DNA from 3 places in the Streptomyces coelicoflavus genome. Region 3 is predicted to be linked to each of the others. Evidence: riboswitches for the same ligand, from Rfam matches in the RefSeq annotation. Region 3 holds a riboswitch; each other region holds the start of a gene.
What was found. Region 3 has a riboswitch for thiamine pyrophosphate ahead of OHA99_RS10070 (thiamine ABC transporter substrate binding subunit). Riboswitches for the same ligand answer to the same signal wherever they lie in the genome.

Region 1 (7,387 bases), 3.8 Mb from region 3:
GCCCGAGTAGTCGTAGGCGTAGGCCTGGTCGGCGTCCGGCGCCGCTGCCGCCGCCTGCTGCTGGCCGGTGCCGTAGCCGGAGTCGGCGTAGACGCCGTAGGAACCGGTGTCGTCGGGCATGGGCTGCGGCGCGTAGACGGCGGTGGTCTCCGCGGCCGTGGGGTCGGCGGCGGGGCGGGCCGGGGTGAAGACGTCGTCGCGGTCGTGGTCGTCGGCCGCGTACGACGGGTCGTCCTGGCCCGGGGCGTGGCCCTGGGCGCGCTCGTCGTAGTCGTCGTGGTGCTCCTGGCCGCCTTCGGCGCGTTCGAGCCCGGAGACCTCCAACGTCGGTTCCTGGCGGCCCCGTTCGGGACGCCCGCGCTTGCCGACCAGGCTCACCGGGGCGTTGACCGCCCAGCCCGCCTCGAAGCCGCGGCGGAACGACAGGGTGACGTAGGTCTGGCCGACCGCGAAGGCGGCGGCGCCGACACCGATGACCAGCACGTTGGACATCAGCACGCCGGCCACGACGCCGACGAAGCCGCCGAAGGCGAGCAGCCGCCAGCGCAGCCGCGCCTTGTACTGCAACAGCACCTCGCCGAGCAGCCACAGCGCGACGACGCCGAACGCGATGTAGAGGACCGTCCAGCCCATGTACGCCCCTCTCCCAGTGGCCGTTACGCAGTGTGTCGCAAATACGTGCGGCCGGTCTAGGCCCGCGGTGGGTGGTGCAGGCCCAGGTTCTCGTAGATTTCCAGCGTCGCCGTGGAGTTGTTGAGCGTGATGAAGTGCAGTCCGGGCACACCCTCGGCCAGCAGCCGCGCGCAGAACTCCGTGGCGAACTCGATCCCGATCGAGCGTACCGCCGCCGGATCGTCCTTGACGGCGAGGATCCGCTCTTTCAGCTCCGCGGGGAACGAGGCGTTGCTGAGCTTCGGCAACCTCTCCAGCATCTTCACACTGGTCACCGGCATGACCTCGGGGATGACCGGGGTGTCGCAGCCGGCCGCGGCGACCCGGTCGCGCAGGCGGAAGTAGGAGTCGGGCTGGAAGAACATCTGCGTGACCGCGTAGTCGGCGCCGGCCCGGCACTTGTCGACGAAGTGCGCCACGTCCGTGTCCCAGGCGGCGGAACGCGGGTGCATCTCGGGGAAGGCCGCGACGCCGACGCAGAAGTCACCCGACTCCTTGATGAGCCGGACCAGTTCGGCGGCGTACGTCAGTCCCTCGGGGTGCGCGATCCAGTCGGCGTTCGGGTCGCCGGGCGGGTCGCCGCGCACGGCGAGCATGTTGCGGATCCCCGCGTCGGCGTACTGGCCGATGATGTTGCGCAACTCGGCGACGGAGTGGTCGACGGCGGTGAGGTGCGCCACGGGGGTCAGCGTGGTGTCGGCGACGATCTGCTCGGTCTCCCGGACCGTGCCCGCGCGCGTGGAGCCGCCGGCGCCGTAGGTCACGGAGACGAAGTCCGGGGCCACGGCCTCGACCCGCCTCAGCGCGCTCCACAGGTTCTTCTCGCCCTTGGGCGTCTTCGGCGCGGAGAACTCGAACGAGTACGTCGTCTTGCCGGTGGCGAGGATGTCGCGCACCGTGCGGGCGCGATCAGTCCTCGTGCTTGCGGTTCCGAGGGCCATACCGGCAGGTTAGCCAGGGCGCGGCGGTCACCCAACCGGATGCGGGATATTTGTCCATATTGTCTAGTTGTTGTCCATCTTTTGGACACCTGCTCGCCTGCGGCGAAGCCCCTCGACGCCCTGCGAGGTGCGGCTATCCCCGCGCCGGGGCCTGTCGCAGGCGCTTGGTGAACTCGGCCGCCGCCGCACCCGGGTCGTCGGCGGCGGTGATCGCGCGGACGACGACCACGCGCCGGGCGCCGGCGTCCAGCACCTCGTCGAGGTTGCCGAGGTCGATGCCGCCGATCGCGAACCAGGGGCGGTCGGTGCCCAGCGCCGCCGTGTACCGGACCAGGTCGAGGCCGGGGGCGTGCCGGCCCGGCTTGGTGGGGGTCGGCCAGCACGGACCGGTGCAGAAGTAGTCCACGCCGTGCTGGACGGCGGCCGCGGCGGCCTCGGACTCGGCGTGCGTGGAGCGGCCGACGAGGACGTCGTCGCCGAGGATCGCCCGGGCGGCGGGCACCGGGAGGTCGCCCTGGCCGAGGTGCAGCACGTCGGCGCGGGCGGCGTGCGCGACGTCCGCCCGGTCGTTGACCGCGAGGAGCTTGCCGTGGCGGGCGCAGGCGTCGGCGAAGACCTTCAGGTGCTCCAGTTCCTCGGCCGCCTCCATGCCCTTGTCCCGCAACTGCACGATGTCGACCCCGCCGGCCAGCACGGCGTCCAGGAACTCGGGCAGGTCGCCCTGGCTGCGGCGGGCGTCCGTGCACAGGTAGAGCCGGGCGTCGGCGAGCCGGGCGCGGGCGGTGGTCGGAGCGGTGTCGGGCATGCGGGTGTCCCCCGGTTCGATGGCGTGGGCCCACGACGGGCCGCGCGATTCTGGCATACGGGCCGCGGACCGGGCCTCTCCCGGGCCGTGGTCCGCGGCTCGTACGCCGGGCGGTGCGGCGGATCGCGGATCGGCGACGCGGCGGGTCGCCGGTGCCGCGGATCGGCGACGCGGCGGATCAGCGATGCCGCAGATCAGCGGTGCCGCAGATCAGCGACGCGGCGATTCAGCGATGCCGCGGATCAACGATGCGGCGGGTCAGACGGCGAGCGCCTGGGCGCGGCGCTTCACCTCCGTACCGCGGTTCTCGGTCAGCGCCTGGGCGGGGGTGCCGGGCAGGCTCGGGTCCGGCGTGAAGAGCCACTCCAGCATCTCCTCGGCCGTGAAGCCGTCGTCCCGCAGCAGCGTCAGGGTCCCGACCAGGCCCTTGACGACCTTGTCCTCGTCGATGAAGGCCGCGGGGACGTGCAGCGCGCGGTTCTCACCGCGGCGGACGGCGATGAGCTGGCCTTCCTTGATCAGCTGGCGTACCCGGGTCACCTCGACGCCGAGCATCTCGGCGATGTCGGGAACGGTGAGCCAGGCGGGCACGAGAGCATCGGTCTTTGCGTCAATCTCGGTCACGCCCCCAGCCTGCCACCTGGCACTGACACTCGGAAACCGGACTACGCCGCCGCCGTCGCCGCCTTCAGCGGCTTCGCCGGGTCGGCCAGCAGGTCCGGGTCCATCGCCGTACCCGCCTGGATCAGACGCTTGCCCTGCGCCAGGTCGCGGGGACGGCCCACCGCCAGCAGGGCGACCAGGCGGCCCTCGCGCAGCCAGCAGACCGTCCAGGCCGGGCTCGCGGGATCGCCGCGCCACAGGGTGGTGTCGGCGGCCGTGTGGTGACCGGCGTACTGGACGAAGCGGCCGAACTGCTCGGACCAGAAGTACGGCACCGGGTCGTAGGCCGCCGGGTCCTCGCCGCCCGGGGTGCCGACGATGTCGGCGGCGACCGTGCGCGGTCCCTGGAGGGCGTTGTCCCAGTGGTGCACCAGCAGCCGCTCGCCGTAGCGGGCGGACGGGAAGGAGGCGCAGTCGCCCACCGCGTGGACGTCCGGCGCGGAGGTGCGCAGGCGGTCGTCGGCCAGGACCTCGCCGTGCGCGCCGAGGGCGATGCCGGAGCCGGCGAGCCAGCCGGTGGCCGGGCGGGCGCCGATGCCGACGACGACCGCGCCGGCGGGCAGCCGGGTGCCGTCGTCCAGGAGGACCCGGGCGGGCTCGCCCGGTCCACCCGGCTCGACGCGCTCCACGCGCGCGCGGGTGCGCAGTTCGGCGCCCGCGTCGGCGTACCAGGCGGTCATCGGCGCGGCCACCTCGGCGGGCAGCGCGTCGGCCAGCGGCCGGTCGGCGGCCTCCACCACGGTCACCGCGCAGCCCGCCTCGCGCGCGGCGGTGGCGAACTCGGCGCCGATCCAGCCCGCGCCCACGACCACGACGTCGTGCTGCCGGGCCAGCACCGGGCGCAGCCGTTCGGCGTCGTCCAGGGTGCGCAGCAGGTGCACGCCGGGCACGCCGTCGGCGCCGGGGAGCCGGACCGGCTCGGCACCGGTCGCCAGGACGAGGCGGTCGTACGGCACGGGTCCCTCGGAGGTGTCCAGGACGTGGTCGCCGGGGCGGACGCCCAGGGCCTCGCAGCCCAGCCGCAGGGTGATGCCGAGGGCCTCGAAGTCGACGTCGAAGGCGGAGCCCTCGGCGGTGCCGAGCAGGACGGCCTTGGAGAGCGGGGGGCGGTCGTACGGCTGGTGCGGCTCCGCGCCGATCAGGGTCACCGGGCCGGTGAAGCCCTGTTCCCGCAGGGCGACCGCGGTCTGCACGCCCGCCATCCCGGCGCCCACCACGACCACCCGGCGTTCCGCGTCCGCCGCCGGCCCCTGTCCCCGTTCCCGCGTCTGCTCGCTCACCTGATCACCATAGACACCCGGCGTTCCGCCGGTCAGTGCCCGTGCTCGGTGAGCTGCTCCACAACGCTCGTACCGCTGCCCGGCCGCGACTCCCACTCCCAGGTCTCGTCCAGGCGCACCCGCCCGTCCGGCAGGTCCACGACGACCGACACGCAGTGCCCCGACGACGTGCTGCCGTCGGTCCCCAGCTGCACGTACCGGAAGTCGAGGCGGTCGCCCTCCCGGGTGCCCACCAGCCGACCGCGGACGATGTCGCCGCCCGCGTACTCGGCCCACACGGCGCCGTCCTGCTCGTGGTAGGTGAACCGGGTGCGGGCGCCCACCTGACCGGGCGCCTGGTCGGCGACGGGGGCGAGGACGAGACCGTCGACCGAACGGGCCATGGGTACGGGCTCCCTTACAGGTGCGCAGCTCTGCGGGCTAGGGTGGCCAACGTAAGGCACTCGCGGGAGCCCGGACGCACCGGGCTGAGAGGGAGGCTGGCGGCCTCCGACCGTACGAACCTGATCCGGGTCATGCCGGCGAAGGGAGGGGCTGGACGCCCATGTCGTCTCCACCACACACGCCTCCGCACACGCCTCGTACGTCTCGAGCACCCGACGTCCTCGTCGTCGGCGGCGGGATCGTCGGGCTCGTCACCGCCTGGCGAGCCGCGCGGTGCGGGCTGGTCACCGCCCTCGTGGACCCCGAGCCGGGCGGCGGCGCGGCCCAGGTGGCGGCCGGGATGCTGGCCGCCGTGACGGAGCTGCACTACGGCGAGGAGACGCTGCTCGCGCTGAACCTCGCCTCGGCCCGCCGCTACCCGGAGTTCGCGGCCGAGCTGACCGAGGCGACCGGCCAGGACCTCGGGTACCGGCGCTGCGGCACACTCGCCGTCGCGCTGGACGCCGACGACCGCGCCCACCTGCGCGAGCTGCACGCACTCCAGCAGCGCTGCGGCCTGGAGTCGGAGTGGCTGTCGGGGCGCGAGTGCCGGCGTCTGGAGCCGATGCTCGCGCCGGGCGTGCGCGGGGGGCTCCGGGTGGACGGCGACCACCAGATCGACCCCCGCCGCCTCGCCCGCGCGCTGGTGACCGCCTGCGAACGGGCGGGCGTCGTCTTCCACCGGGTGTGGGCCGCCCGGCTCGGCGTCGGGCGCGGCGGCGAGCGGGCCACGGGCGTCGTCACGGCCGACGGGACCGTGCTGGAGGCCGGGCGGGTGGTGCTGGCCGGGGGCAGCCTGAGCGGGCGGCTCGCGGGCGTGCCGGAGGCCGTACTGCCGCCGGTGCGGCCCGTGAAGGGGCAGGTGCTGCGGCTGACGATGCCGGGGGCGCACGGACCGCTGCTGAACCGGACCGTGCGCGCCGTGGTGCGCGGCAACCACGTCTACCTGGTGCCCCGGGAGAGCGGCGAGCTGGTCGTCGGCGCCACCAGCGAGGAGCTGGGCTGGGACACGACGGTCACCGCGGGCGGCGTCTACGAGTTGCTGCGCGACGCCCACGAGCTGGTTCCCGGCATCACGGAACTGCCGCTGACGGAGACCCGCGCGGGTCTGCGCCCGGGCTCCCCGGACAACGCCCCGCTGCTCGGCCCGACCGCTCTGGACGGCCTGCTGCTGGCCACCGGCCACTACCGCAACGGCGTCCTGCTCACCCCCGTCACCGGCGACGTCATGGCGCACGCGCTGACCACCGGGGAGCTGCCGGCCGAGGCCCGCCCCTTCACCCCGCGCCGCTTCGGCGCCGACGCCGCGCTTTCACCACTCCCGCACCTCTCGGAGCAGCCCGCATGAACATCTCCGTCAACGGCGAGCCTCACGAGGTGGCTCCCGGCACGGCCCTGGACGCGCTGGTGGGCACGCTCACCGCGGCACCGTCCGGAGTGGCCGCCGCCCTCAACGAAACCGTCGTCCCGCGCGCGCGGTGGGCCGCCACCACGCTGGCCGAGGGCGACCGCGTCGAGGTCCTCACCGCTGTCCAAGGAGGCTGACCATGGCCGACGATCCCTTCGTCCTCGGCGGTACGTCGTACGGGTCCCGCCTGATCATGGGTACGGGCGGGGCGCCCAGCCTGGACGTGCTGGAGCGCGCGCTGGTGGCCTCCGGGACGGAGCTGACGACCGTCGCGATGCGGCGGGTGAACGCCTCGGTGCACGGCTCCGTGCTGTCCGTGCTGGAGCGGCTCGGCATCCGCGTGCTGCCGAACACGGCCGGTTGTTTCACCGCCGGGGAGGCCGTCCTCACCGCGCGGCTGGCGCGGGAGGCGCTCGGTACGGACCTGGTCAAGCTGGAGGTCATCGCCGACGAGCGCACGCTGCTGCCGGACCCGGTCGAGTTGCTGGACGCGGCGGAGACGCTGGTCGACGACGGCTTCACGGTGCTGCCGTACACGAACGACGACCCGGTGCTCGCGCGGAAGCTGGAGGACGTCGGGTGTGCGGCGGTCATGCCGCTGGGCTCGCCGATCGGGTCCGGGCTCGGGATCCGCAACCCGCACAACTTCCAGCTGATCGTGGAGCACGCGCGCGTGCCGGTGATCCTGGACGCGGGGGCCGGTACGGCGTCGGACGTGGCGCTGGCGATGGAGCTGGGGTGTGCGGGTGTGATGCTCGCCTCGGCGGTGACGCGGGCGCAGGAGCCGGTGCTGATGGCTTCCGCGATGCGCTCCGCGGTGGAGGCGGGGCGGTTGGCGCGGCGGGCGGGGCGGATTCCCCGGCGGCACTTCGCCGAGGCGTCGTCTCCTGCGGAGGGCCTGGCGGTGCTGGATCCGGAGCGACCCGCCTTCTAGGCACCGGCGTCGCAGAGGGCCCGGGGGGGGTGGGCACGCAGCCCGGCGTAGCGGGGTGCCGCTGGGCCCACCCGTGCCGCCCTGGGGGGTACCTCCCAGGCCGTTCAGGCACTGGGGGAGGCACGACTGCCCGCAGCCATGTACGTCACAGATGCGCTTCAGTACCGGCCCGAATCCGCTCGGCGACGTGGGGTGTCGGTGGCGGCTCGTAGACTCGCCTGCGTGGACACGACCCTTCAGGACCCTCTCGTCGGGCAGGTG
Region 2 (7,387 bases), 2.0 Mb from region 3:
GGCCGGCGGCAGTGATCCACGACGGGAACTCGGACAGCAGACGGTCGTACAACTCCGGGTCCGGTACGGTGCCGATGTCGTCGACGGCGAAGAAGCCGACGTTGTCGACGCGGCGGCCCGGCAGGGTGTCGAAACGCTCCAGCACCCCGTAGCCGGCGCGCCCGAGCCCGACGAACTGCCAGAAGACGGGTTCCTCCACGGCCTCCCGCAGCTCCCGCTCGATCTCGGCGTTGCGGTAGACACCGCCGTCGGAGAAGAACAGCACCAGGGTCGGAACCGGTGCCGGGGCGTCCCGCACGAACGCGCGGACCTCGGCGATCACCTTCTGCTCCTCGTTCTGGATGCCGACCGCCCGCATGTCGACCTGCTCGGGGTGCAGGCCCTTCTTCCGGCCTCGCCGGAACAGGCTGATCTCTCCCACGCGGACGTGCAGCCGCAGCCATTCGGGCAGCTCGCCCAGACGCAGGTCGGGCAGGCGCGCCGGGTTCGAGGCGAAGGTCCACGCCTGCATCTCCCCGTCGTCGTCCAACTGCGCGGCGACGGCGGCCATCCGCTCCACGACGTCCGCGACGACGCCCTTGGAGTAGAGGGCGGCCATGGACCCGGAGGCGTCCAGGACGAGGACGACGCGCGCGGTGACCCCGGCCGCCCCGTGCTTGCTCAGGCTCACCGCGACCTGCTCCTTGCGCAGGGACAGCCGCTTGCGCATGTCCACGGGGAGGCGTTCCTCGCCCTTGGCGAGGCGGGGCCCGGGGGCGGCCGGCGCCGCGCTCGGCGGAATGGGCGGCGCGGAGGGTACCGGCGGTGGCGCGGACGCCGCGGGTGGTGCGGACGCCGGGGGAGCCGTGGAGGCCGGAGCAGCCGCGGGGGCCGACGGGCCGGGGGCCGGGGTGGGAGCCTCCGTCGGGGGAGCGTCGTCCACGGTGATGCCGAAGTCCGTGGCCAGCCCCGCGAGTCCGGTGGCGTACCCCTGTCCGACCGCGCGGAACTTCCACTTGCCCTGGCGCCGGTACAACTCGCCGCCGACCAGAGCGGTCTCCGGCCCGGCCGTGATGTCGAACCGGGCCAGTTCGGTGCCCGTCCCGGTGTCCAGCAGCCGCAGCGACAGCCCCGGAACCCGGCCGAACGTCCCGCCGTCCGCCGAGGCACACAGGACGATGCGCTCGACGGCCGGCTCCACCGAACGCAGATCGACCTCGACGGCATCGCTCGTGCCGCCCGCGTCGCCGCCGGGGGCACTCCGCTTGCCCAGGTGCCGCACCGCGCCGGACGTGTGGCGAGGCTGGTTGTAGAAGACGAAGTCACCGTCGTCCCGCACCCGTCCGTCCGACGCGAGCAGCAGCGCCGATGCGTCGACCTCGGGGACGCCCGACCCTGCGGACCACACGAGTACGACGCGTACCGCGGGAGAGTCGACGGCGACGTTGGCACCCTTGCTCAGTGAGGTGGCTGTCATGCCTCCAGTCTGCCGAGCAGGGCCACCGACTGCCTGCGACACTGGCGTCGACTTCGCATCCACGCCTGTCCGGGGGACTCATGCAAGCGCGTACGACACGGCTGACGACAAGAGCCGCGGCAACCGTCATCGGAGTGGCCCTGGCGTCGGGGTGTGCCACGGCTCAGGAGCCGGAGGCCGCCGAGGTGTCGCCCACCACCTCTTCGGCCAGGGCCCGGGCGGAGCCTCTGACGTTGGCGCAGCTCAAGGACCTGGCCTTCAAGGACGGAGAGGTCCCACAGGCCCACGAGCCCCTCTCGGTACAGGGGCCCCCGCCGGAGGGCAGCGAACGCTCCTTCCCGCCCATATCCGTACCTGCCTGCCAGCCACTCGTCGACGTCCGCAGCGGCGAGGGGTCGTTCGCTCACGTCTTCCAGATCTTCAACTGGAAGAAGAACATCATGGGCGGCAACTCGACACTCGCCTCCTATGAGGGAGACGAGGCCGAACAGCGCTTCGCGGAACTCAGGCAGGCCCTCACCACCTGCCGGTCCTACGAGGGCGAGGGCTACGTCGGACCGTTCAAGGTGACCGTGCGGACGGAGACACCGCCACAGGTCGGCGAAGAAGCACTGGCCTTCCGGGAGATCAGTCCTGTGGAGACGGACCCGTTGGGGGACCGCAACGAGCAGTTCATCGTGGTACGCACGGGGAACACCATCGCCACGTTCTCCGAGCTGAGCGTGGGCGCAGACCTGTCGTTCCCCACCGAACTGATCAGTCGGCAGGTACAACGGCTACGGGACGCTCAGCAGCCCTGATCACGGGTTCAGCGGCCGGCCGACGTTCCCGTGGACATCGGCCGGCCGTATCCGCCCGGGTCAGTCCGCCAGCGGCAGGTAGACGCGGTTGCCGGCGGCCGCGAACTCCTTGGACTTCTCCAGCATTCCGGCCCGGATCTCCTCAGGGGTGGCGCCCGCGTCGCCGCCGAACTGTTCTGTGATGCTCCTGCTGATCTTCATCGAGCAGAACTTGGGTCCGCACATGGAGCAGAAGTGCGCCGTCTTGGCGGGCTCGGCCGGCAGGGTCTCGTCGTGGAACTCCCGCGCCGTGTCCGGGTCGAGGGCCAGGTTGAACTGGTCCTCCCACCGGAACTCGAACCGGGCGTCCGACAGCGCGTCGTCCCACTCCTGCGCACCTGGGTGACCCTTGGCGAGGTCGGCGGCATGGGCGGCGATCTTGTAGGTGATGACGCCGGTCTTGACGTCGTCACGGTTGGGCAGGCCCAGGTGTTCCTTGGGCGTGACGTAGCAGAGCATGGCCGTGCCCCACCAGGCGATCATCGCGGCACCGATGCCGGAGGTGATGTGGTCGTACGCCGGCGCGACGTCCGTCGTCAGCGGGCCGAGCGTATAGAACGGAGCTTCATCGCAGATCTCCTGCTGAAGGTCGATGTTCTCCTTGATCTTGTGCATCGGGACATGGCCCGGGCCCTCGATCATGGTCTGTACGTTGCAACGCTTGGCGATCCGGTTGAGTTCCCCGAGGGTGCGCAACTCGGCGAACTGCGCCTCGTCGTTGGCGTCCGCGATCGACCCCGGCCGCAGGCCGTCGCCGAGGGAGTACGTGACGTCGTAGGCGGCGAGGATCTCGCAGAGCTCCTCGAAGTTCTCGTACAGGAACGACTCCTTGTGGTGCGCCAGGCACCACGCCGCCATGATCGAGCCGCCGCGCGAGACGATGCCGGTCTTGCGGTTCGCGGTCAGCGGTACGTACGGAAGGCGCACACCCGCGTGGACCGTCATGTAGTCCACGCCCTGTTCGGCCTGTTCGATCACGGTGTCCTTGTAGATCTCCCAGGTCAGTTCCTCGGCCCGGCCGTCGACCTTCTCCAGGGCCTGGTAGAGCGGCACGGTGCCGATGGGGACGGGGGAGTTGCGCAGGACCCACTCGCGGGTGGTGTGGATGTTGCGGCCGGTGGAGAGGTCCATGACCGTGTCGGCGCCCCACCGGGTCGCCCAGGTCATCTTGTCGACCTCCTCCTCGATGGAGGACGTCACCGCCGAGTTGCCGATGTTGGCGTTGACCTTCACCAGGAACCGCTTGCCGATGATCATCGGCTCGATCTCGGGATGGTTGACGTTGGCGGGCAGTACGGCACGCCCCGCGGCGATCTCCTCGCGGACCACTTCCGGCGAGACGTTCTCCCGGACGGCCACGTACTCCATCTCCGGGGTGACCTCGCCCCTTCGTGCGTACGCGAGCTGCGTGACCGCCGCGCCGTTCCGGCCCCGGCGCGGCTGACGCGGCCGGCCGGGGAAGACGGCGTCGAGGTTGCGCAGCCCGCCGCGCGGCGAGGTGTGCTTGATTCCGTCGTCCTCGGGACGGACGGGGCGGCCCGCGTACTCCTCGGTGTCGCCGCGAGCGATGATCCAGTTCTCCCGCAGCGGCGCAAGCCCCCTGCGGACATCGGTGTCGACGAGCGGATCGGTGTACGGGCCCGAGGTGTCGTACAGCGTGACCGACTGCCCGTTGGTGAGGTGCACCTGACGGACCGGCACCCGCAGGTCGGGGCGCGAGCCCTCGACGTACGCCTTGTGCCAGCCGACGGACTTCCCGGCCTCCGTGTGCTCCGCGGCGTCCGCGGTGTCCGCCTGGGCGGGGTTCTGCGTGGAGGCAGGCGTGCGTGCGTCCTTGATGGTCATGAGACCTACTCCCTACGCCGGCATTACCCGGTAACAGGTTCGGCGGTCGACGCAGCGGCTTCCGTCCGACGGTGCTTCGTGGGATTCGTCACTCGGCTTCGGTGACGTTTCCCGTGAAACATCGCTGGGACGGAGGTCAGCGCCCTCTCAGCCCGGTGCTCCGAGCTCCCGCGTGTACAAAGGTGCCTCCACGCTAGCGCCCATTCGGGCGCGGTGACCAGAGGGCCCCCTTCGTTCTTGCGATGATCGGGCGGTGACCACACCGCAGCCCCCGTCTTTTCCACCGCGCCGGCCCCGCCGCGGACCGAACGCCGAAGAGGGCGACGGTCGTACAACCGGCCATGTCCCCGTCGTCACTCACGGCGCGAGCGACGGCGGACCCGAGGCTGGTCACGGCCGCACCGGGAGCCACGACAGCGGTGCGGGGGACGGGCACGGCGGCGCGGAGGGCGGCGGGCACGGCGCGGGCGGCGGGCACGGCGCGGGCGGCGGGCACGGCGCGGGCGGCGGGCACGGCGCGGGCGGCGGGCACGGCGCGGGCGGCGGGCACGGCTCAGGGGGCGCACACGGCACGGGCGGCGGACACGGGCACTCGCACGGTCACGGGCCCGCGGCACCCGTCTCCCGGCACCTGCGGAAGGTCATCGCGGCGGTCCTGATTCCTTTCGCCGCGGCCGTGCTGGTCGGGCTCGCGGTGCTGTGGCCGGGCGGTGCGCCGTCCCACGAGCGCACCGGCGTCGGCTTCGACCGGCAGACACAGCAGGCCACCGTCACCAAGGTGGTCGAGCTGAGCTGCCAGGCGGTCAACGGCTCGGGCGCCACCCCTACCGGCGACACGTCCACCGCCGAGGGTTCCTCCGCGGTGCAGCAGGCGAAGGGCGAGTGCAAGCGGGCCACCATCCGCGTCGACACCGGCGACGACAAGGGCCGTACGTTCGACGAGATCGTGCAGCCGGACCAGTCCCGGCAGCTGCACGAGGGGCAGAAGGTGGTGGTCGCCTACGAACCCTCCGCGCCCGAGGACCTTCAGTACTCGGTGACCGACATCAACCGTCGGCTCCCCCTGGCGCTGCTCGCCGGCATCTTCGCCCTCGCCGTCGTGGTCGTCGGACGACTGCGCGGCCTCATGGCGCTGATCTCGCTGGCCCTCAGCTTCCTGCTGCTGAACTTCTTCATCCTGCCCGCGATCCTGCAGGGTTCGAACCCCCTGGTCGTGGCCGTGGTCGGATCCAGCGCCATCATGCTGATCGCCCTGTACCTGTGCCATGGGCTGTCCGCCCGCACCTCCGTGGCGGTGCTCGGTACGTTGATCTCGTTGTTGCTGATCGGCGTGCTGGGGTCGCTGTTCATCGGCTGGGCCGCGCTCACCGGCAACACGGACGACAACACGGGCCTCATCCACGGCCTGTATCCGTCCATCGACATGAGCGGTCTGCTGCTCGCCGGGGTCATCATCGGTTCGCTCGGTGTCCTCGACGACGTGACCGTCACCCAGACCTCGGCGGTCTGGGAGCTCCACGAGGCCAACCCGACGATGGGCTGGCGCGGCCTGTACCGCGCGGGCATCCGCATCGGCCGCGACCACATCGCCTCGGTCGTGAACACACTGGTGCTCGCCTACGCGGGCGCCGCGCTGCCCCTGCTGCTGCTGTTCTCGATCGCACAGAGCGGGGTGGGGACGGTCGCCAACAGCGAGCTGGTCGCCGAGGAGATCGTGCGTACGTTGGTCGGCTCGATCGGCCTGGTGGCCTCCGTACCGGTCACCACGGCGCTCGCCGCCCTGGTCGTGTCGGCGGACCGGCCGGCCCGGGCCGCGGGGGCGGCAACCACCGCGGCGGCGCCCGCACGGAGCGGGCGGGGACGTCGCCGTAAGCGCTGACGCGTGGGGCGAAGCGTTACGCCGGCGCCGCAGGCGTGCCGGAACGGTTCAGCCCGCGCTCTGTTCCTCCGCCAGGATGCGGTCCAGGGCCTCGTCGAGGTGACTGTCGAAGTCGGCGAGCGCGCCCTCCTGACCGAGGGGCACCAGCTTGTCGGTGCGGTCGAGAAAGGCCACGAGGGGCGCGGCCGAGGAGCGGAACAGCGCCTGATCGCTGCCGACCTGAAGACGGATCAGCACCTCGGCCAGCGGCTCGGGATCGACCGGCGCGATGCGCACGTCACCGTCGCCGCACGGCCCGCCCACCCCGTCGACCAGCAGCTCCCGGCCGAAGGCCCAGGTCACCGGCGCGTCTCCGGGCAGGTGGAAGGTCAGTCGTACGGCATAGGGATCACGGGTCTCGTACCGCAGCTCCACCGGGATGCGGAACGAGAGCTCCTCGGACACGAGAAAGCTCATCATGACCTCTGCCTGTACGGACTCGCCCATTCGCCTACCCCGTCATTCGCCGTCGACTGTCCGGGAATCAAACCTCTAACACTGGTGGCATCTTGCTCAACGTACACACCAGATCACAAGGAGTGAGTTTTCAGATACTGATAGAGAGCGCGAGCGAACCCAGACGGCGACCCACTTCGTTCTGCAAACGCTGTACCGCGGGCAGCAACCGGCCCGCCTGGTGGAGGGGCAGTGAGATGGCCATCGTCGCGGCCGTGGTGCCGACGGTGATCGGGATCGCCGCGCAGACCGTGCCGAGCGCGTACTCCTGGCGCTCGGTCACCGGCGTCATCCGGCGCATGCGTTCCAGCCGTTTCAGCAGGCTGTGTCCGTCACGCACCGTGTACGGCGTGACCGGCTGCACCGGATAGCGGTCCAGGTGGTCACGGCGGGCGTCCTCGTCCAACTGGGACAGCAGGCACTGCCCGATGGCGTGGGCGTGCCCCGTCTCCCGGAAGTCCGCCCATTCCTCGACCGCCGGATTGCCCGGGGTGTCGGAGACGCACATGACCTCGATCTCGCCGTCCCGGTACATGGCGTAGTACACGGGGACGCCGATGGCGTCCCGCCAGCGCGCCATGGTGTCGACGACCGTGCTGCGACGTTTCTGCTCGGCTCCGCTGCCGCTCAGCCGCTCGGCGGCCTCGCCGAGGAAGAACAGTCCCTTGTCCCGGCGCAGGTAGCCCTCGTGCACCAGAGTGCGCAGCAGGTGGTACGCCGTGGGCAGCGCCAGCCCCGTCTCACGGGCCAGTTGTTTGGCGGGGGCCCCGTACTCGTGCTCGGCAACACACTCGAGCAGGCGCATCGCCCGCTGCACCGAGCCGATCAGGGTGGCGGAGGGCGGGTCGGCAGCGGGTGGCGCGGGGGATGTCC
Region 3 (7,387 bases):
GAAAGGGCCATCGCCTGGCCGTAGTTCATGTCCCCGGGCCGGCCGAGGAGCCGCGCCACGGCCACCGGCAGCGTCGGGTTGTCGGGCCGCGCGATGAACACGGTGGCCCCGAACTCCCCGAGCGACACCGCGAAGGCGAACCCGGCCGCCACCAGCAGCGCCCGCCGCACCATCGGCAGGTCCACCTCGCGCCACACCCGCCACGGCGACGCGCCCAGCACCGCCGCCGCCTCCCGCAGCCGCCCGTCCACCGCCCGCAGCACCGGCAGCATGGTCCGTACGACGAACGGGACGCCCACCAGCGCCTGCGCGAGCGGCACCAGGATCCAGGACGACCTGAGGTCCAGCGGGGGTTCGTCCAGCGCGATCAGGAAGCCGAAGCCGACCGTCACGGCCGACACTCCGAGCGGCAGCATCAGCAGCGCGTCGAATCCGCGCACGAAGCGGCCCGCGTCGCGCCGGGTGAGGGCGGTCGCGGCCAGCGCGCCGACGACCACGGCGATGGCGGTGGCGGTGGCGGCGTACTGGAGGGAGTTGCCGATCGCCTCGATCGGCGGGACGAGGAAGGCGCCGCCGTCCTCGCGGGTCAGTGCCCGGTAGTAGCCGAAGCCGGACGCGCCCAGCGACCGCTGGACCAGTACCGCCAGCGGCAGCACCAGCAGGACGGCGATGACGCTCAGGACACCGGCGAGCAGCGTCCACTGCCCGGCTCCGCGCGGCCGGCGCGCGGTCGTGGCCGCGTCCACGAGCCGCAGGGCGCTCTCGCGCCGGCGTACCGTCCAGGCGTGCACGGCGAGGACGGCGGCGACGGCCGCGAACTGGATCAGCGTCAGCACGGCGGCCGTGGACAGGTCGAAGACCTGCGAGGTCTGGCGGTAGATCTCCACCTCGAGGGTGGAGAAGGTGGGCCCGCCGAGGATCTGGACGACGCCGAAGGAGGTGAAGGTGAACAGGAAGACCATCAGCGCGGCGGCGGCCACGGCGGGCGCCAGCGCGGGCAGCGTCACCTGCCGCCAGGCCCGCAGGCGCGAGGCGCCCAGCATCCGCGCGGCCTCCTCCTGGCGCGGATCGAGCTGCGCCCAGAGGCCGCCGACGGTGCGGACGACGACGGCGTAGTTGAAGAAGACGTGCGCGAGCAGGATCGCCCACACCGTGGTGTCCAGGCGCAGGCCCCACAGTTCGTCCAGCAGCCCGCCGCGCCCGACCAGGGCCAGGAACGCCGTGCCGACGACGACCGTCGGCAGCACGAACGGCACGGTCACCACGGCCCGCAGGACCTGCTTGCCGGGGAAGTCGAAGCGGGCGAAGACGTAGGCGCCGGGCAGGGCGATCAGCAGGGTGAGCGCGGTGGACGCCAGCGCCTGCCAGGTGGTGAACCACAGGACGTGCCGCACGTCGGACTGCGCCAGCACGTCCCCGATCCGGCCGAGCTGCCAGACTCCGTCCACCTTCAGGCCGCGCGCGACGATGGCGGCGACGGGGTAGGCGAAGAACACCGCGAAGAACGCGACGGGCCCGGCCATGAGGCCGAGCCGCACCGCGCTCCCGCGCGCGGTGCCCGTCGGCTTCACCGCCGATTTCACCGTCTGCTCGCCCTCCAGGCTCACTTCAGTACGAGCGAGGTCCACGACTTGACCCACTGGTCGCGGTTGTCGGCGATCTTCGCCGGGTCCAGGGTCTGCGGGTCCTTCGCCTGCGGCCCGAACTTCGTGAACGCCTCGGGGATCCGCGCGCCCTCCCGCACCGGGTAGACGAACATGTTCAGCGGCATGTCCTCCTGGAACCTCTTGCTCAGCAGGAAGTCGAGGAGCGCCTTGCCGCCCGCGGGGTTCTTGGCGTTGCTGAGCAGGCCCGCGTACTCGACCTGCCGGAAGCAGGTGCCGTCGGCGACGCCCGTGGGGGCGGTGTCCGGCTGCGGGTCGGCGTAGATGACCTCGGCCGGCGGGGAGGAGGCGTAGGAGACGACGAGCGGACGGTCGCCCCCCGCCTTCTTGCCGCCGGACGAGCCGGAGAACTCCTCGTTGTAGGCCTGCTCCCAGCTGTCGACGACCTTGACGCCGTTCGCCTTGAGCTTCTTCCAGTAGCCCTCCCAGCCCCCGTCGCCGTACTGGGCGGCGGTGCCGAGCAGGAACCCGAGCCCCGGTGAGGAGCTGCCCGCGTTCTCGGTGACGAGCAGGTCCTTGTACTCGGGCTTGACGAGGTCGTCGAAGGACTTGGGCGGGGTCAGCTCGTGCTCGCTGAAGTAGGCCTTGTCGTAGTTGACGCAGATGTCGCCCGTATCGACGGGCGTGACCCGGTGCTTGTCTCCGTCGGTCCGGTACTCGGGCCGGACCTGGTCGGAGCCCTTCGCCTTGTACGGCTGGAACAGGCCGTTGTCGAGGGCGCGGGACAGCAGGGTGTTGTCGACGCCGAAGAAGACGTCGCCCTGCGGGTTGTCCTTGGTGAGGACGGCCTTGTTGACGGCCTGCCCGGCGTCGCCGTCCTCCAGGACCTTGACCTTGTAGCCGGACTCCTTCTCGAAGGCGGCGATCACGTCCTTGGACGCGGCCCACGAGTCGTGGCTGACCAGGGTGACGGTCTTGGCGCCGCCGGAGCCGCTCCCGGCGTCGTCGGACGACGATCCGCAGGCGGCCAGGGTGCCGACCATGCCGAGACCGACGGCCAGGACACTGACCTTCTTGGTGATGCTCACTGAATTCCTCCTGGGTGACCAGGAGAAGACGCGGCCCCGCCCGGAACCCCTGGCGAGGGTCCCGGGCAGGGCGCAACAGCTCGAGTGGTGACCGATCTCCCTACCCAGAATGACCTGGGCCAGGTTCGGAGGGTCTGCGGCCGGTGCCGCACTCTCAGCGCTGTGGCGCTCCCCTGTCGGAATATGAAGATGTGACTGTGCTGACGTACTTCCGCCGGTCAGGTTACCGCTCGCTCGCGGCGAGCTGACCACACGCCCCGTCGATCTCCTGCCCGCGGGTGTCCCGGATCGTCACCGGCACACCGTGCGCCGCGATCGCCTCCACGAACGCCTTCTCGTCCTCGGGCCGGGACGCGGTCCACTTGGAGCCGGGCGTGGGGTTGAGCGGGATCAGGTTCACGTGCACGGGCCTGCCCTTGAGCAGCCGCCCGAGACGGTCACCGCGCCAGGCCTGGTCGTTGATGTCGCGGATCAGGGCGTACTCGATGGACAGCCGGCGCCCGGACTTCGCCGCGTACTCGAACCCGGCGTCCAGCACCTCGCGCACCTGCCACCGCGTGTTGACGGGGACGAGGGTGTCGCGCAGCTCGTCGTCGGGGGCGTGAAGGGAGATGGCGAGGCGGCACTTGAAGCCCTCGCCGGTGAAGCGGTGGATCGCGGGGACGAGACCGACCGTGGAGACGGTGATCCCGCGCTGGGAGAGCCCCAGTCCGTCCGGCTCGGGGTCGGTGAGCCGGCGGATGGCGCCCACGACCCGGTTGTAGTTGGCGAGGGGCTCGCCCATGCCCATGAACACGATGTTGCTGAGCCGGGCGGGGCCTCCGGGGACCTCGCCATCCCTGAGCGCCCGCATCCCGTCCACGATCTGGTGCACGATCTCGGCGGTCGACAGGTTGCGGTCGAGACCGGCCTGGCCGGTGGCGCAGAACGGGCAGTTCATCCCGCAGCCCGCCTGGGAGCTGATGCACATGGTCACCCGGTCCGGGTAGCGCATGAGGACGGACTCGACCAGCGTCCCGTCGAACAGCTTCCACAGCGTCTTGCGCGTGGTCCCCTGGTCGGTCGACAGGTGCCGTACGACCGTCATCAGCTCGGGCAGCAGTGCCTCCCGCAACCCCTGGCGCGAGCCTGCGGGGATGTCGGTCCACTGCTCGGGGTCGTGCGCGTACCGCGCGAAGTAGTGCTGCGAGAGCTGCTTCGCGCGGAACGGCTTCTCGCCGATCGCGGCGACAGCCTCCTTGCGCTCGGCGGGCGTGAGGTCGGCAAGGTGCCGCGGCGGCCGCTTCGCTCCGCGGGGTGCGGCGAAGGTGAGCTCACCGGGGGCTGGACGGGCCACGGTCGGACAACTCCTCATGACGGCGGGCCTGTGGCAACCCCCCGCGTCCGCGGGGACAACGGCAGGGCCATGCCGAAGCCAGGAGACCTCACTGGAACACCCCCGCATCGGCGGGGATACACGGAAAGGCCCGCAGCAGATGCCGCAGGCCCTTCCCATGCTACCGGATGGCTGTCAACCCGACCCTACGAAGATCACCAGCAGCAACCACACCACCGGTGCCGTCGGCAGCAGACTGTCCAGGCGGTCCATGATGCCGCCGTGACCCGGCAGGAGCGTGCCCATGTCCTTGATGCCGAGGTCGCGCTTGATCATGGACTCGCCGAGGTCGCCCAGGGTGGCGCTGACCGCGACCGCGAGGCCGAGCAGCAGGCCCTGCCACCAGGTACCGTCCTCGATCAGGAACTGCACGCACAGCGCGCCCGCCGCCATCGCGAACGCCACCGCTCCCAGCAGACCCTCACGGGTCTTGCCGGGGCTGATGCGCGGGGCGAGCTTCTTCCTGCCGAAGCGCCAGCCGACGGCGTAGGCCCCGGTGTCGCTGACGACCGTCAGTATCAGGAAGACCAGAACGCGCCAGGCGCCGTCGTCCGCCGCCAGCATCATGGTGACGAACGTGGCCAGGAACGGCACGTAGAAGGCTGCGAACAGGCCCGCGGTGACGTCCTTGAGGTAGCCCTCGGGCGGCTCCGTCATCCGCCAGACGAGGACCGCGAGGGCCGTGAGGGCCATGGCGATCCACGCCCCCTCGGCGCCCCGCGCGTAACCGGCGACCACCATCGCCGCACCGCCGATGGCGAGCGGCACGAGGGGCGCCTTGATGCCCTTGCGCTCCTCCAGACGCTTGGTCAGTTCCCACAGGCCCACCACGACGGCGATCACGACCACACCGACGAAGACGGCCTTGACGACGAACAGCGACGCGATGATCACCACACCGAGGCCGACACCGACCCCTATCGCGGCCCCCAGGTCGCGCCCCGCGCTCTTCTTCTGCGGCGGCTGGGGCTGCGCCGGCTGCGGGGCGTCGGGCATGGGCTCCGGATTCTGCGGCACCGCCGCATACGGCTGCGCCGACGGATTCTGGTCGCGGTACGGCTCGTCGCGACCGGGCTGGTCGTGGAACGGCTCGTCCCGGAACAGGGGACCGCCCGGCCGAGCGGTCCCCTGGTCGTCGTCCTGGTCTCCGCCGTGTTCGGGTACGTCGGGCACGATGGGCATGGGGCGAGTCTGCTGCGCGTAGTGCGCATCGTACGCGGGACCCGCCGGGGCGGCGCCCCGGACGGGTCCCTGGTCGGACGGCCCCCAGTACCCGGCTTGTGGCGGCGCTCCCCAGGAAGAGTCGTTCATCAGACCTCGAGCAGCTCAGCTTCCTTGTGCTTCAGGAGCTCGTCCACCTGTGCGACGTACTTGGCGGTGGTGTCGTCGAGCTCCTTCTCCGCACGGCGGCCCTCGTCCTCGCCGACCTCGCCGTCCTTGATGAGCTTGTCGATGCCGTCCTTGGCCTTGCGGCGCACGGAGCGGATCGAGACCTTGGCGTCCTCGCCCTTGGCCTTGGCGACCTTGATGTACTCGCGGCGGCGCTCCTCGGTGAGCTCGGGGAACACCACCCGGATGATGTTGCCGTCGTTGCTCGGGTTGACGCCCAGGTCGGAGTCGCGGATCGCCTGTTCGATGTTGCGCAGGGCGCTCTTGTCGAAGGGGGTCACCACAGCCATGCGCGGCTCGGGCACGGAGAACGAGGCCAGCTGGTTGATCGGCGTCAGCGCGCCGTAGTAGTCGGCCACGATCTTGTTGAACATCGCCGGGTGCGCACGGCCGGTGCGGATCGCGGCGAAGTCCTCCTTGGCGACCACGACGGCCTTCTCCATCTTCTCCTCGGCCTCGAGGAGGGTCTCTTCGATCACCACTTGCTCCTGCGTGTCTTGAGTAGGCCCGGCTGCGGTTGCCCTTGCGGGGCGGCGGCCGGCTGCGTCGCGTTCTTCCTGCACGGTTCCCGACCGGCGGGACATTGTCCATCCCCCGGCCCGGTCCCGCCCCGTCCGTCCCCCGGACAGGTGGCGTCCGCGGACGGGGGTGTTCTCCGGTCAGTCCCGGCTGTCCTGGTCACCCACAAGCGTGCCGATCTTCTCACCCTTGACGGCGCGGGCGATATTGCCCTCCTTCAGCAGCTCGAAGACCACGATCGGGAGGCTGTTGTCGCGGCAGAGCGTGACGGCCGTGGCGTCGGCGACCTTCAGGTCCCGGGTGATGACCTCGCCGTAGCCGAGCGCGTCGAACTTCACGGCGTCCGGGTTGGTCTTCGGGTCGGAGTCGTAGACCCCGTCCACGCCGTTCTTGCCCATGAGCAGGGCCTCGGCGTCGATCTCGAGGGCGCGCTGCGCGGCGGTGGTGTCGGTGGAGAAGTAGGGCATGCCCATTCCGGCACCGAAGATGACCACGCGCCCCTTCTCCAGGTGGCGCACGGCGCGCAGCGGGATGTAGGGCTCGGCGACCTGGCCCATGGTGATGGCGGTCTGCACGCGGCAGTCGACGCCCTCCTTCTCCAGGAAGTCCTGGAGGGCCAGGCAGTTCATCACGGTGCCGAGCATGCCCATGTAGTCGGAGCGGGCGCGGTCCATGCCGCGCACCTGCAACTCGGCGCCGCGGAAGAAGTTGCCGCCGCCGATGACGATCGCGATCTGGGCGCCGTCCCGGACGACGGCCGCGATCTCGCGGGCGATGGCGTGCACCACGTCGGGGTCGACGCCCAGGCCCCCGCCGCCGGAGAAGGCCTCTCCTGACAGCTTCAGCATGAAGCGGCCGCGTACTTTGCCGTCGTCGCTCTTCTCGGCATTGGTGGTCATGGAGCTCTCGCCTCTTTTACGTGGTCACACACACGAAGAAGGCCACTGCCGGTGGGGGCGTGTTTCGCATCCCATACGCGGCAATGGCCTCCTCGTCAGATCTGCTGTCGTCCGCCGCCGCGCGCGCGTGCGCCACGGCAAGCGCGTACGGCGCCGACGACTTGCGTCGACCCTACCGGGGTCGCGCGTCCGTCGCGGTACGGACTCAGATGCCGACCTTGATGCGCGAGAAGCGCTTCAGGCTGACACCGGCCTCTTCCAGCACCTTCTGGACGGACTTCTTGTTGTCCAGGGCGTAGGGCTGACCGAGCAGGGTGGCGTCCTTGAAGAAGCCGTTGAGGCGACCCTCGACGATCTTCGGCAGGGCGGCCTCGGGCTTGCCCTCGGCGCGGGTGGTCTCCTCGGCGACGCGGCGCTCGGTCTCGACGACCTCGGCCGGGACGTCCTCCTTGGAGAGGTACTTCGGCGCGAAGGCGGCGATGTGCTGGGCGACGCCCTTGGCGATCTCGGCGT

Region 1: it holds a riboswitch for thiamine pyrophosphate, as region 3 does, so the genes downstream of both, thiO (glycine oxidase ThiO) here and OHA99_RS10070 (thiamine ABC transporter substrate binding subunit) in region 3, are expected to answer to the same signal.
Region 2: it holds a riboswitch for thiamine pyrophosphate, as region 3 does, so the genes downstream of both, thiC (phosphomethylpyrimidine synthase ThiC) here and OHA99_RS10070 (thiamine ABC transporter substrate binding subunit) in region 3, are expected to answer to the same signal.

Annotation. Positions count from the first base shown of each region.
Region 1 covers NZ_CP108218.1:6,139,332-6,146,718, reverse strand. The annotation lists gene OHA99_RS27535 (hypothetical protein) at 1-633, opposite strand, end outside; gene metF (methylenetetrahydrofolate reductase [NAD(P)H]) at 690-1,613, opposite strand; gene thiE (thiamine phosphate synthase) at 1,747-2,418, opposite strand; gene OHA99_RS27520 (Rv2175c family DNA-binding protein) at 2,677-3,042, opposite strand; gene OHA99_RS27515 (FAD-dependent oxidoreductase) at 3,084-4,361, opposite strand; gene OHA99_RS27510 (hypothetical protein) at 4,394-4,744, opposite strand; TPP riboswitch at 4,797-4,908, shown strand; gene thiO (glycine oxidase ThiO) at 4,906-6,132, shown strand; gene thiS (sulfur carrier protein ThiS) at 6,129-6,329, shown strand; gene OHA99_RS27495 (thiazole synthase) at 6,332-7,126, shown strand; gene pknB (Stk1 family PASTA domain-containing Ser/Thr kinase) at 7,349-7,387, shown strand, end outside.
Region 2 covers NZ_CP108218.1:4,285,951-4,293,337, reverse strand. The annotation lists gene OHA99_RS18955 (VWA domain-containing protein) at 1-1,456, opposite strand, end outside; gene OHA99_RS18950 (hypothetical protein) at 1,690-2,256, shown strand; gene thiC (phosphomethylpyrimidine synthase ThiC) at 2,317-4,140, opposite strand; TPP riboswitch at 4,133-4,322, opposite strand; gene OHA99_RS18940 (YibE/F family protein) at 4,394-6,019, shown strand; gene OHA99_RS18935 (SsgA family sporulation/cell division regulator) at 6,068-6,505, opposite strand; gene OHA99_RS18930 (IclR family transcriptional regulator) at 6,606-7,331, opposite strand.
Region 3 covers NZ_CP108218.1:2,334,824-2,342,210, forward strand. The annotation lists gene OHA99_RS10065 (ABC transporter permease) at 1-1,628, opposite strand, end outside; gene OHA99_RS10070 (thiamine ABC transporter substrate binding subunit) at 1,604-2,692, opposite strand; TPP riboswitch at 2,772-2,877, opposite strand; gene rlmN (23S rRNA (adenine(2503)-C(2))-methyltransferase RlmN) at 2,916-4,028, opposite strand; gene OHA99_RS10080 (phosphatidate cytidylyltransferase) at 4,203-5,378, opposite strand; gene frr (ribosome recycling factor) at 5,378-5,935, opposite strand; gene pyrH (UMP kinase) at 6,116-6,874, opposite strand; gene tsf (translation elongation factor Ts) at 7,080-7,387, opposite strand, start outside.